One region of the Streptomyces sp. NPDC023723 genome, then DNA from elsewhere that is predicted to be linked to it. Evidence: riboswitches for the same ligand, from Rfam matches in the RefSeq annotation. Region 1 holds a riboswitch; the other holds the start of a gene.

Region 1 (6,917 bases):
GCAGGGCGCTGCACGACGTCCTGGACGCCTCGCTCGCCGACCTGACCCGCTTCGACTGCCAGCCGCTGCCGGGCCTGCTCGCCGAGCAACTGCTCTCCCACAGTCCGCACCTGGACCGGGTGTTCTTCGGCAACAGCGGCACGGAGGCGGTGGAGACCGCGCTGAAGTTCGCCCGGTTCGCCACCGGCCGGCCGCGCGTCCTGTACTGCGACCACGCCTTCCACGGGCTGACCACCGGCTCCCTGTCGGTCAACGGCGAGGGCGGCTTCCGGGACGGCTTCGCGCCGCTGCTGCCGGACACACCGGTGCCGCTCGGCGATCTCGACGCGCTCGCCCGCGAGCTGAAGAAGGGCGACGTCGCCGCCCTGATCGTCGAACCCATCCAGGGCAAGGGCGTGCACGAGGCGCCGCCCGGCTATCTGCGGGCCGCGCAGGAACTGCTGCACCGGCACAAGGCGCTGCTCATCGCCGACGAGGTGCAGACCGGCCTCGGCCGCACCGGCACCTTCTACGCCTACCAGCACGAGGCCGGTGTCGAGCCGGACCTGGTGTGCGTGGCCAAGGCGCTGTCCGGCGGATACGTGCCGGTCGGCGCCACCCTCGGCAAGGACTGGATCTTCAAGAAGGTCTACTCCTCGATGGACCGGGTGCTGGTCCACTCGGCCAGCTTCGGCGCCAACGCGCAGGCCATGGCGGCCGGGCTGGCCGTCCTGCACGTGATGGCCGACGAACGGATCGTCGAGAACGCCCGGATCACCGGTGACCTGCTGCGCTCCCGGCTCGCCGCACTCATGGACAAGTACGAGCTGCTCGCCGACGTACGCGGCCGGGGGCTGATGGTCGGCATCGAGTTCGGCCGGCCCAAGTCGCTGAAGCTGCGCAGCCGCTGGACCATGCTCCAGGCCGCCCGCAAGGGACTGTTCGCGCAGATGGTGGTGGTGCCGCTGCTCCAGCGGCACCGCATCCTCACCCAGGTCTCGGGTGACCACCTGGAGGTCATCAAGCTCATCCCGCCGCTGGTCGTGGGGGAGCGGGAGGTGGACCGGTTCGTGGACGCCTTCACCGAGGTCATGGACGACGCGCACAGCGGCGGCGGCCTGATGTGGGACTTCGGCAAGACGCTGGTGAAGCAGGCGGTGGCGCACCGCTGAGCCCGGCCCCTTTTGCCTGTGGGGCAAAAAAGTTGTCCCACAGGCAAGGGTGCGGCTGAATGGAGGGCATGAGCCCTTCGGAAGCCCCGGGCCCCTCGGACACCGAGCCGGCGGCGGATCTGACCGCCGTCGCCCCCCAGCTCCGCGCGCTGCGCCGCCGCGCCTCCCTCACCCTGGAGGCCGCGGCCCGCGCCGCCGGACTCTCCCCGGCGCACCTCTCCCGGCTGGAGACCGGACAGCGCCAGCCCTCGCTGCCCATGCTGCTGGCGCTGGCCCGTATCTACGGTACGACCGTCTCGGACCTGCTCGGTGAGACGGCCGCCGAGCGGGACGCCGTGGTCCGCGCCGCCGACACGGAACCGACCGCCGCGGGCGGCTGGACGTACTGGCCGGCCGGCGCGCCCGGCCGCGGCATGCAGGCCCTCAGGGTCCAGGTGCCGTACGGCTCCCAGGGCGACATCGTGCGGGTGCACCCCGGCGAGGAGTGGCTGTACGTGCTCGGCGGCCGGCTGCGGCTGCGGCTCGGCGACACCACCCAGCTGCTGACCCGCGGGGACAGCGCGCACTTCGACTCGCTGACCCCGCACCGCATCGCGGCCCAGGACCCGGACGGGGTCGAGCTGCTGTTCGTCCACACCCTGCTGCAGAGCCCCACGGCCACGCTGTGCCTGGGCCCCACCGAGGGAGTCACGCCATGAGCGACATCGAGGAGAAGTTCCCCCGCGCCCTGTGGGTGCGGCTCATCATCTACATCGCCGTGGGCCATGTCTTCGCGGCCTTCGTGTACTTGCTCTTCGAGGTGGGCGCGAAGTGACGTGCCGCGCGGGGCGGCTCAGCCGAGCAGGCGGTCGCGCAGCCGCTCCCGGGTCCCGGGGGTGATCCCGAGCCCTCGCTCCAGGTAGGCGTCGACGCCGCCCCAGGTCCGCTCGACGGTCTCGAACGCGGCCGTCAGATACTCGGCGCGCGCGTCGAACAGGGGGCTCAGTAGCTCCATGACCTCGGCGGAGTAGGCCGACTCCGAGGTGCCGCTGCGCTTCACCCGGTACCGGCGGTGCTTCTCGTTGGACTTCAGGTAGTCCTCGACGATCGCGTCCCGTTCGACGCCCAGCGCGAGCAGTGTCACCGCGATGGACAGGCCCGCGCGGTCCTTGCCGGCCGCGCAGTGCATCAGGGCTGGGACGCTGTCCTCGGCCAGCGCGTGCAGCACCCGGGAGTGCTCGGCGGTGCGGTCCGTGATGATCGAGCGGTACGAGGCGATCATCCGGTCCGCGCCCTTGTCGTCCGCGAGGATCTCGCGCAGCTGGTCGAGGTCGCCGTCGCGGACCATCTTCCAGAACTCGGCGCCGTCGGCGGGGTCGGACAGCGGCAGGTTCAGGTTGCGCACGCCCGGCAGGGTCACGTCGGGGCCTTCGAGCTTCTGGTCGGCCGCGTTGCGGAAGTCGAAGACGGTGTGCAGGCCGAGGCCCGCGAGGAACGCCGCGTCCTCGGCGGTCGCGTGGGCGAGGTGGCCGCTGCGGAACAGCACGCCGAACCGCACCCGCCGTCCGTCGGTGGCCGGCAGCCCGCCGACGTCACGGAAGTTACGCACCCCGGCCAGCTCCGGCTCGGTCGACGGGACCTGTTGCGTCATGGAGGCTCCTCACGGTCGCGCACACCGCCGCGGCTCAGCGGTCCGCACGGACCGACGATACGGCATGGCCCCGCCCGGACCCGGCCGTGTTCCGAGGTCCCGCCGACCGCCCCGGGACCGGACCGACCAGGGTGCCGGCCGCGCCGCGAGGGCGTCGTACGCAAGGCCGATCTGACCGTTCAGTCCCAATGAATAGGAATTGGGTAATTTACCTCAACGTGCCCCTGTCTAGCGGTATATGAGCCGGGGCGGGTGAGCAGCGTCATATCCGTACCTGGTGGTGACGAGGCGCCTTTCGCCATGCGCACGTAATCGACGTGCTCCTGAAGGGTTTTAGCGGAAGGGTGAAGATCCTTAATCCACGGAGAGTGACCGGGAATTGGGCGGCCATTCCGGCACCGCGCGAAGTACCGGCCGGCATCGGCTTGTCCACGCGCGTCCCCGTCGCTTACGTTCACCACCGATCCGGACGGACGCCTAATCCTGCCGCCGCCCGGAGACCGCACCCACTCACCACCCGTATTCGGCAGGAGCGGGGGACCCACAGGTAAAACCGCCTGTTCCGGTTCCCGGGACGGCTAGGGGTAAAGCCGCGCCTTTTCCGGCGCGGCCGGGCAGCTCCAGCCCGCACCCGACAGCTCACCTCGCAGGCGCCGGAGAGGAATTCGTCATGCCCGCAAAGGGTAAGCACCGCCGTACCAGGACCCAGCGCCTGACCCGCACGCTCGCCGTCGCCACGACCGGCGGCGCCGCACTCGCCCTGCCGCTCATCGGGGCGGCCGGCGCGCACGCCGCCCAGTCCGACTCCGCCCAGACCGCGCAGACCTACACCGTGCGCGCCGGTGACTCGCTGGCGAAGATCGCCGACGCGCAGCACGTCAGCGGCGGCTGGAAGAAGCTCTACGAGGACAACCGCGACGCCGTCGGCGCGGACCCCTCGCTGATCCGCCCCGGCCTGAAGCTCACCGTCGGCGCCGAGGCCGAGGCGTCCACCCAGTCCAAGGACGCCGCGGCGGACAGCGCGTCCGCCACGGCCGAGAAGAAGACGGCGCAGCCCGCGGCGGACACCTCCACCGCGTCCACCGGCTTCGTCGCTCCCGTCGACGGCGCCACCGAGGGCACCCCGTACCACCAGTCCGGCAGCATGTGGTCCAGCGGCTACCACACCGGCACCGACTTCGTCGTCCCGACCGGCACCTCGGTGAAGGCGGTCGGCGCGGGCACCGTCGTCACGGCCGGCTGGGGCGGCGCGTACGGCAACCAGGTCGTCATCAAGCTCGCCGACGGCTACTACGCCCAGTACGCCCACCTGTCCTCGATCTCCGTCTCCAGCGGCGACGCGGTGACGGCGGGACAGCAGCTCGGCCTCTCCGGTGCCACCGGCAACGTGACCGGCCCGCACCTGCACTTCGAGATCCGCACCACGCCGGACTACGGCTCGGACATCGACCCGCTCGCCTACCTGCGGTCGCAGGGCGTCTCCGTCTGACGCCGCCCGACCCAGCCCCGCGCTCATCGAAGGCCGGACCCCGATCCCCGGGTCCGGCCTTCGGTGTTGTGACCTGTGGAACGGCGCTCACTTATTCCGGAATTGGCCAACACTTTAGGAGTGGCCTTTCTCACCGCTCGTCAACCCCGTCCTACGGTCGCGTAGGTCACAATCCAAGGTGAATCATGGGTCGACGTGGCAGACGATTCGAGAAGTGAGAAGAGTGCCGGCAAGGCAGTGATCGGGTCGTACGTGGCGCTGGGGGACAGCTTCACCGAGGGGGTCGGCGACCGCGGCCCCGACGGGGCGTTCGTCGGCTGGGCCGACCGCTTCGCCGTCCTGCTCGCGGACCGGCGGCCCGAGGGCGACTTCACGTACACCAACCTCGCCGTACGCGGGAAGCTGCTCGACCAGATCGTGGCGGACCAGGTGCCCAGGGCGGCCCGGCTCGCACCGGACCTGGTCTCCTTCTGCGCGGGCGGCAACGACATCATCCGGCCCGGCACCGACCCGGACGAGCTGGCCGAGCGGTTCGAGCGGGCGGTCGCCGCACTCACCGCCACGGCCGGCACCGTCATGGTGACCACCGGCTTCGACACCCGCCGGGTGCCCGTCCTCAAGCACCTGCGGGGCAAGATCGCCACGTACAACGGACATGTGCGGGCCGTCGCCGACCGCTACGGCTGCCCGGTGCTCGACCTGTGGTCGCTGCGCAGCATCCAGGACCGCCGTGCCTGGGACACCGACCGGCTGCACCTCTCGCCCGAGGGGCACACCCGGGTGGCGCTGCGGGCCGGCCAGCTGCTCGGTCTGCCGGTGCCGGCCGACCCGGAACAGCCCTGGCCGCCGCTGCCGCCGCGCGGCACCCTCGACATCCGCCGGGACGATGTGCAGTGGGCGCGGGAGTACCTGGTGCCGTGGTTCGGGCGCCGGCTGCGCGGTGAGTCCTCCGGCGACCACGTGACGGCCAAGGGGACGCTGTCGGCGGACGACATCAGGATGCGGATCTCGGCGGTGGCGTGAGGCGGCGGCGCGGGGGACCGCCGCGCCCGGGCGGGACGGCCGAGCGGAGCGGCTGAGGGGACGGTCGAGCGGGGCTGTCGAGTTCCCGGAAACCGGTGATACGCGGTGGGCGTAAGTGACCTGCGGCGAAGGCCGCTGTCACACAGGACGACCATAATGAAGGTCTGTCCTACTCCACCTGGAGGTACCGTGGCCGGTTTCCGTTCCCCCAGCTCCGGGTTCCGCGCGCTGCGGCCCGAGGCCTTCGGCGCGGACCCGAGCGGCGAGCGCATGGCGCGCATCCGCAGATCACCGCACTTCGCGAACGGCGTCTTCCAGAATCCGGGAGGCACCGCCCGCACCCGGCCCTCCGGATCGACGTCGCAGCTCGCCAAGAGCTACCTCGACCGCCAGGCACGGGCCCGCCGGGCCCCGGCCGGCACCATCCCGGTGCATCCCACCACCGTCGCCGACCTGTCCCGTCCCCCGGCCACCGGTCTCCGGCTGACCTGGGCCGGGCACTCCAGCGTCCTGGCCGAGATAGACGGGCGGCGCGTGCTCTTCGACCCGGTCTGGGGCGAGCGCTGCTCCCCGTTCCCGTTCGCCGGACCCAAGCGGCTGCACCCGGTCCCGCTGCCGCTGGCCGCCCTCGGCCCGGTGGACGTCGTGGTCATCTCGCACGACCACTACGACCACCTCGACCTGCCCACCATCAAGGCGCTGGCCGACACCGACACCCTGTTCGCCGTCCCGCTCGGCGTCGGCGCCCACCTGGAACACTGGGGGGTGCCCGCGGACCGGCTGCGTGAACTCGACTGGCACGAGTCGACCAAGGTCGGCGGCCTCACCCTGACCGCCACCCCGGCCCGCCACTTCTGCGGCCGGGCCCTGCGCAACACCCAGCACACACTCTGGGCCTCCTGGGTGGTCGCCGGACCGGAGCACCGCGTCTACCACAGCGGCGACACCGGCTACTTCGACGGCTTCAAGGACATCGGCGCGGCACACGGCCCGTTCGACGCGACGATGATCCAGGTCGGCGCGTACTCCGAGTTCTGGCCCAAGAACCACACGGACTATACGCCGCTACCGGGCCTCTGGCCAGACATTCACATGACGCCCGCCCAGGGGGTCCAGACCCACCTTGACCTGCAAGGTGGCAGCCCGGGCGGGGTGCTGATGCCGATCCACTGGGGGACGTTCAACCTGGCGGGGCATGCGTGGGCGGAGCCCGCGGAGTGGATGAAGGACGCGGCCGAGGAGGTCGGCCAGGCGGTGGCGTTCCCGCGGCCGGGGGAGCCGTTCGAGCCGGCGGGGGAGCTGCCGGTGGAGGCGTGGTGGCGGGCGGTGTCGGGTCCGATCGCGCACCCGTGGCGTCGTCCCCGAATCGTCGAAGGCGCGGCCGGGACGAGTAAGGGGGATCTCGATCTCGCGGGGGAGCGGTGACCTTGGTCGGAGACGCCGGGGATGAGGCCGAGGAGATGCTCCGGATGCTGAAGCGTCTCCCGGCTGAAGGGCGCGACCGTGTTGTCCGGGCTTTGGACGGGGCGCCTCGGATTGAGCGTCAAGCTCCTGTCCAGCGATTCAGGCCCTTGCCATCACTGAAGGACTCGTCCGGGGTTGTTGTGCGAAGACGGTTGTGGAG
Region 2 (6,917 bases), on a different contig from region 1:
GCTGACCTGTGCGGACGCGGGCATCCTGGAACGGGGCGCAGGGACGGAGGCGGGGCTGCTTCAGACTGGGGCCAAGCCGGTCGTGCCGACCGCCGCGCCGTCGAGCCGTTGAAGGGTCCCCCCATGCCCCACCCGTACGTCCTCCTCTCCGCCGCCGTCTCCCTCGACGGCTACCTGGACGACACGGGCCCCGAGCGCCTGCTGCTCTCCTCCCCGGCCGACTTCGACCGGGTCGACGCGGTACGGGCGTGGGCCGACGCGATCCTCGTGGGCGCCGGCACGATCCGCGCCGACAACCCCCGGCTGCTGGTCAACTCGCCCGAGCGGCGCGCCGCGAGGACGGCGGCCGGAAAGCCGGAGTACCCGCTGAAGGTCACCGTCAGCGGCTCCGGCGACCTCGACCCGGCCGCCGCCTTCTGGCACACGGGAGGGGAGAAGGCGCTGTTCACGACGGAGCGGGGGGCCGAGCTGGCCCGGGGCCGGGGGATCGCCGCCGACGTCGTCCCGCTCGGCGCCGAGCTGCGCTGGCCCGCCGTACTGGAACACCTGTACGGCCGGTACGGCGTACGGCGGCTCATGGTCGAGGGCGGCGGCAGCGTCCACACCCAGCTGCTGCGGGCCGGGCTAGTGGACGAACTGCACCTCGTCCTCGCCCCGCTGCTCGTCGGTGACCCGGCCGCGCCCCGCCTCTTCGGGCCCGGCGACTACCAGCGCGGCCGCCTCCGGCTGGTCGAGACCCGGCGGATCGAGGACGTCGTGCTCATGCGGTACGAGCCCACCGCCCCCGGCACCGGAAGCCACGCGTCCGCCGCCGACCGGCACTGGCTGGCGCTCGCCTGCGAGCTGGCGGCGCGGTGTCCGCCGTCCCGCACGGCGTTCAGCGTCGGCGCGGTCGTGGTCGCCGCCGACGGGACCGAACTGGCCCGCGGTCACTCACGGGAGGGGGACGATCCCGTGGCGCACGCCGAGGAGGCCGCCCTCGCCAAGGTCGGCCCGGCCGATCCGCGGCTCGCCACCGCCACCGTCTACAGCAGCCTGGAGCCGTGCGCCCGGCGCGCCTCCCGGCCCGCGCCCTGCGCCCGGCTCATCCTCGACGCCGGTGTCCGCCGGGTGGTCACCGCCTGGCGGGAGCCCGACACGTTCGTCGCCGGCGCCGACGGCAGCGGGGTGCTGGCCGCCGCCGGGGCGGATGTCGTCGTACTGCCCGAGTACGAGGCACGGGCCAAGGAGCCCAACCGCCACCTCCTCGACTGATCCCCGCCCCCGCCCCCGCCCCGCCCTTGACTGATCCCTGCACCTCCGCCCCGACCGACGACTAATCCCCGCAACCCCCGCCCTCGATCAATGACTGACCCCGTCCCCTCGCCCGACGACTGACCCCGCACCGCCGATCGGCCCAACCCGCCCTGCGCCGCGCGCCCCCCGCGGGCACGCTGCCAGTGATCGACGACGCGGAGGTGGGCATGAGGGCAGTACGCAGGCGGGCGGCGGCGCTGGTGGCGGCGGTCCTTGCCGTGGCGGCCGCTGCCGGGTGCGGTCAGGAGTCCGGCCGGGCGATGGCGCGGGCGCTGCCCGCCGACGCGGAGTTCACCCACCCCGGCGTCCTGGTCAGCCGGGCCCAGCTGGACACCGTACGGAAGAACACCACCGCCGGGCGGCAGCCGTGGCTCAAGGCGTATCTGACCATGCGGGACAGCGCGTACGGGTCGTACCGGCACACCGCGCGGCCGTTCGCCACCGTGCACTGCCCCTCCGGCGAACAGGCCGGCCGGGGGTGCGAGGAGGAGCGCGAGGACGCCATCGCCGCGTACACGCAGGCCCTGCTGTTCGGGGTGACCGGCAAGCGGCAGCACGCGGTCAAGGCCCGGCAGATCATGGACGCCTGGTCCGGGAAGCTGAAGCAGCACACCGGGGCGAACGCCGGGCTCCAGGCCGGATGGACCGCCTCCACCTGGGCGCGGGCCGCCGAACTCGTCCGGCACACCCCGGGCGCCGGCTGGCCGGACGGCCGGGTGCGGCGGTTCGAGCGCATGCTGCGCACCGCGCACCTGCCCCGGCTGACCGAGGAGGTACCCGACCACAACGGCAACTGGGACCTGATCGCCACCGACGGCGCGATCTCGGCCGCCGTCTTCCTGAACGACCACAAGACCTTCGACCACGCCCTGCGCCGGTTCCGGGACCGCGTCCCCGCCTACTTCTACCTGGAGAAGGACGGCGAGCTGCCGTTCACCCCGGCCGGCAGCAGCATCGCCACCCGCGAGCGGCTGGTCGCGTACTGGCACCAGCAGCAGACGTACAAGGACGGCGTCACCCAGGAGACCTGCCGGAACTTCGCGCACGTCGGCTACTCCGTCGCCGCCACCGCGCACATCGCCGAGACCGCCTGGCACCAGGGCGTCGACCTCTACGGCGAGGTCAAGGACCGGCTCCGGGCCACCCTCGCGCTGCACGCCCGGCAGCAGCAGGCGGACACGACGCCGAAGTGGCTGTGCGGGGGAGCGGTGGAACAGAACCTGGGGCCCGATCTGGAGGTCGCCCTCAACCACCTGGAGAACCGGCTCGGCGTCGCCGTGCCCGCCGCGCACAAGCTCGCCGCCAGGACCCGGCCGGCCGGCACCGACGACCTCTTCGTCTCCTGGGAGACCCTCACCCACGCCGAGAACCCCGGGCGCTGAGATACGTGTGCGCGGGCCGCCCCGAACATGGTCTATGCTGGTGACACACCGACGCGGGGTGGAGCAGCTCGGTAGCTCGCTGGGCTCATAACCCAGAGGTCGCAGGTTCAAATCCTGTCCCCGCTACTCAAGGCCGATGGCCGGGTCCCTTTCGAGGGACCCGGCCATCGGTGCGTCCGGGCTCTGTCCCCCTCCGCCACCCGGACGGCCCCCCACCGGTCGCCGCCCGCCCCCGCGCCCGGAACCCTGGACGGGCGGGACGGGAAGCCGAGGCGGTGGCGGGAGGCGAGCGGTGCGGCCTGGTGACGTGGACGAGGGACCGTACGCCAGGGCCGGCGGCCGGCTGCCCGGCGACCCGGTGCCCGACCCGGGCCTCGGCGACGCCCCGGCGCCCGTACCGCCCGCCGGCGGCCGTCGGCGCCGCCGGCTCCGGCGCGGCGGCCGGACGACCCTGGTACGCCTGCTGCCGGTCCTGCTGATCGTCGTCGGTGCCACGTACGACCTGCTCACCCCCCGGTACTTCACCGCGGGCCCGCTCTACACCGCCGCGCCGTTGACCGCCGCCCCGCTCTACTCGCGGCGCGGCACCGTGCTCACCGGGGCGGTCACCGTCGCCGTCGTCATAGGGCTCCAGGTCGGCCTCGGCGTCGCCCACGAGGTCGACTCCATCACCGAGCTGGTCACCATCGCGGTGGTCGCGGTGCTCGCCGTCTTCGTCAACTCCCTGGTCCGCCGCAACGACGCACGGCTCGCCAGCGCCCGCGAGATCGCCGAGGCGGCCCAGCGCGCCGTGCTGCCCGAGCCCGCCGAACGGCTCGGCGGCTTCGAGATCGCCGCCTGCTACGAGGCGGCGCAGGCGGACGCCTTCATCGGCGGCGACCTGTACGCGGTGCAGGACAGCCCGCGCGGCGTACGGATGATCGTCGGGGACGTACGGGGGAAGGGCATGGGCGCGGTCGCGGCCGTCGCCGTCGTGATCGGGGCGTTCCGGGAGGCCGCCGAGCAGGAGTCGACGCTGGAGGCGGTGGCCCAGCGGCTGGAGCGGGCGCTGGCCCGGGAGGGCACCCGGCGCGAGGGCCTGGACGCCTTCGAGGGGTTCACCACCGCCGTCCTCGTCGAACTCCCGCACGGCGACGGGGTGGTCCGGGTCGTCAACCGGGGCCATCCGCCGCCCCTGCTCTGCTACGCCGACGGCAGCCTGCGCACCCTGAGCAGCCGGGACGTGGCGCTGCCGCTCGGCATGGGCGAGCTGGGCGTGTGGCCGGACCGGGCGGAGGAGACCCCGTTCCCCGGCGGCGCCACCCTGCTGCTGTACACCGACGGCGTGACCGAGGCGCGGGACGCCCGGGGCGAGTTCTACGATCCGGTCGCGCGGCTCGGCGGCCGGCGCTTCCGGCGCCCCGGCGACCTGCTGGACGTCCTCGCCGCGGACGTACGGCGGCACTCCGGGGGCGGCATGGCGGACGACATGGCCCTGCTCGCCGTACGCAGGCCGGGACACGACGGTCACGAACGGTGACGGCGTGACCCCCCTCCGCATAACAACTGATACACCGTCAGGTTTAAAGCCGGGCGCGAGGTGGTGGTGCTGGGCGCTGAGGGGCGGTCAACTCGCCCCGATTTCGCCGCTCGTGCGGCCTTGGTTCCGGGCGGAAAGCTTAATGATCAAGAGGAACGGCTTGGAAAGAGTGGCCCGCTTCTATTAACGTTCGATAACGCAGCGCGGTCGTCCCAGCCGTCACAGAAGGCGGCTCCGTGCGCACGCGCCGAATCCCGTAAGGGAACCGGGGAACCACCACCTTGGGGTGAATCGGGCGTATCCGACCGTGGAGACACGGCCCGTATACGCGCGTAGGAGACCTTCCCGCTCCGAACCCGTCAGCTAACCCGGTAGGCGGAGACGGAAGGAAAGGAGCACGCCCACGTGGCGTCCAACCGGCCTGCCCCCGAGGCCCCGCTCATGCCGAACCAGCCCGGCCCCGAGACCTTCGGCTACGGCGCCTTCCGCCCCGACGAGGGCCCGTTCGAGGAGTGGAACCCCACCGCGGACACCGTCCGTCCGGTGCGCGGCAAGCACCGGGTCGCCAAGCAGCGCGGCGGACTGGCCCGCAGCTCCACCGTCCTCGGCGTCGGTGTCATAGCCGCCGTCGGCGCCGGCGGCATGGCCAGCGCGCAGACCGGCAAGCCGCCGGTGTCGATCTCCATGCCGGACCTGCCGTCCGTCGGCTCGATCATCTCGGACGACGAGGAGCAGGCGGACGAGGGCTCGGCCACGCCGCTCAGCGGCATCGTCTCCGTCGCCGCCGAGGACGACACCGAGCAGACCTCCACCGCCGGCCAGGCGCTGGTCGGCCGGATCATGGCGCAGGCCGAGCAGCAGCAGAACCAGGTCGAGACCAAGGCCGCCGAAGAAGCTGCGGCGGCCGCCGAGAAGAAGGCCGCCGCGGCCGCCGCCGAGGCCGAGAAGGCGGCCGAGGCCAAGGCCGCCGCCGCCAAGAAGAAGGCGGAGGAGGCGGCCAAGAAGAAGGCCGAGGCGGAGCGGCTCGCCGAGCTGGCCAAGCAGTACGCGCTGCCGACCTCCTCGTACACCATCACCTCCACCTTCGGGCAGGCCGGCGCCTACTGGTCCTCCGGCTACCACACCGGCCTCGACTTCGCCGCCCCCACCGGTACCCTCATCAAGGCCGTGCACACCGGCACCATCACCGAGGCGGGCTGGGCCGGCTCCTACGGCTACCGCACGATCCTCACCCTCGACGACGGCACCGAGCTGTGGTTCTGCCACCAGTCCTCGATCAGCGTCAGCGTCGGCCAGCAGGTCAACACGGGTGACGTCATCGGCCGGGTCGGCGCCACCGGCAACGTCACCGGCGCCCACCTCCACCTCGAGGTCCACCCGGACGGCGCCGCCTCCGGCATCGACCCGATGGCCTGGCTTCAGAGCAAGGGCCTCAACCCCTGACCCCGGCCGCCGCCTGATACTCCGGCGGGTAGGGCTGGTACGGCGGGTAGGGCTGATACGGCCGGTACGGCTGGTAGGACTGAAACGGCTGGTACGGGGTCCAGGGCAGCGCCACCGGGACCGGTGGTGCCGTGGTCCGGGCCGCGTGGTCCAGCGCCGGGCGGGCCGTCTCCCGGCGGCGCCACAGCTCGTGCAGCAGCTCCCGCTCCCGTGCGGCGAAACCGGCGCCGGCCCGGCCGCGGTGCGCCCGGTGCCGCAGGAACGCCAGTTCGGTGGCGGACGCCTGGTACTCCGCGACCGTCCGGGCCGCCGCCTTCCCGGCATGCCGGCGGGCGTGCGCCCGGGCCAGGCGCCGGGCCCGCATCGAGCCGAGCGCGTACGGCTCCGCCGGGGTCAGCCAGCCGGCTGCCGCGTAGACCGGCAGCTCGGCGCGGACGGTGGCCAGTTCGCGGTGCCGGGACCAGATGGCCAGCCAGGTCAGCAGGCCGAACACCGGTGCCATGAACGCCGCGTACACGGCGAAGAAGCCGTACTCGCCGAAGGCCGAGGAGCCGTTCCACAGCGCGTGCGTGCCCATCGCCAGCAGCAGACCGGACAGCGGGAACAGGGCGGGCCGGGCCCGGCGGCCCGCGCCGCGCGGCGCGGCGCGGCCGAAGCCGAGGCCGGTGAGCACCGTGAACAGCGGGTGCGCGAACGGCGACATGACGATCCGGACGAAGAACGTCGCCGCGGTGACGGAGGCGATGCCGCTGTCGCCGGTGAGGCGGTCGGTGCCGAACGCGTTGCCCAGGTAGAGGATGTTCTCGGTGAACGCGAAGCCGGTGGCGGTGACGCCGGCGATCACCACACCGTCCAGCAGGCGGGTGAAGTCCCGTCTGCGGAAGAGGAAGACCAGCAGCACGGCGGCGGCTTTCGCGGACTCCTCCACCACCGGGGCTATCACCGTGGTGCCCCAGGTGTCCGCGCCGGCCGGATCGGCGGTGGCCGTCGCTATCCAGCGGGTCGCGAAGGTGTTGGCGACGATGGCGATCAGCGCCGCCGCGCAGGCCCCCCAGGCGAAGCAGAACACCTGGTTGCGCCAGGGGCCCGGGGCCACCCGGTCCAGCCAGCGGAAGGCGCCGAGCAGTACCGGTACGGGCAGTAGGGCGAGGCCGAGACCGACCAGGAAGCCCTCGGTGCCGGTCTGTTCGCGCACCAGCGCCAGGATGACCAGACCGCAGAGCGCGAGCAGGGCGGTCAGGGCGCCGCGGCGCACCTGGCGGCGCTGCCACCAGCGG

The links. A riboswitch is a leader RNA that binds a small molecule or an ion and turns the genes downstream of it on or off. The one in region 1 is predicted to bind cyclic di-AMP.
Region 2: another riboswitch for cyclic di-AMP. It lies ahead of AB0G32_RS22990 (M23 family metallopeptidase); the one in region 1 lies ahead of AB0G32_RS11840 (peptidoglycan DD-metalloendopeptidase family protein).

The regions. Positions count from the first base shown of each region.
Region 1 covers NZ_JBFAAP010000008.1:28,334-35,250, reverse strand. Annotated here, with positions in the region: gene AB0G32_RS11860 (aspartate aminotransferase family protein) at 1-1,151, shown strand, start outside; gene AB0G32_RS11855 (XRE family transcriptional regulator) at 1,220-1,849, shown strand; gene AB0G32_RS11850 (DUF6126 family protein) at 1,846-1,965, shown strand; gene AB0G32_RS11845 (tyrosine-protein phosphatase) at 1,984-2,781, opposite strand; cyclic di-AMP (ydaO/yuaA leader) riboswitch at 3,286-3,447, shown strand; gene AB0G32_RS11840 (peptidoglycan DD-metalloendopeptidase family protein) at 3,452-4,270, shown strand; gene AB0G32_RS11835 (SGNH/GDSL hydrolase family protein) at 4,508-5,293, shown strand; gene AB0G32_RS11830 (MBL fold metallo-hydrolase) at 5,483-6,718, shown strand.
Region 2 covers NZ_JBFAAP010000023.1:16,280-23,196, reverse strand. Annotated here, with positions in the region: gene AB0G32_RS23010 (dihydrofolate reductase family protein) at 124-1,254, shown strand; gene AB0G32_RS23005 (alginate lyase family protein) at 1,464-2,678, shown strand; tRNA gene AB0G32_RS23000 (tRNA-Met) at 2,731-2,804, shown strand; gene AB0G32_RS22995 (PP2C family protein-serine/threonine phosphatase) at 2,971-4,197, shown strand; cyclic di-AMP (ydaO/yuaA leader) riboswitch at 4,433-4,590, shown strand; gene AB0G32_RS22990 (M23 family metallopeptidase) at 4,603-5,640, shown strand; gene AB0G32_RS22985 (PrsW family intramembrane metalloprotease) at 5,630-6,917, opposite strand, start outside.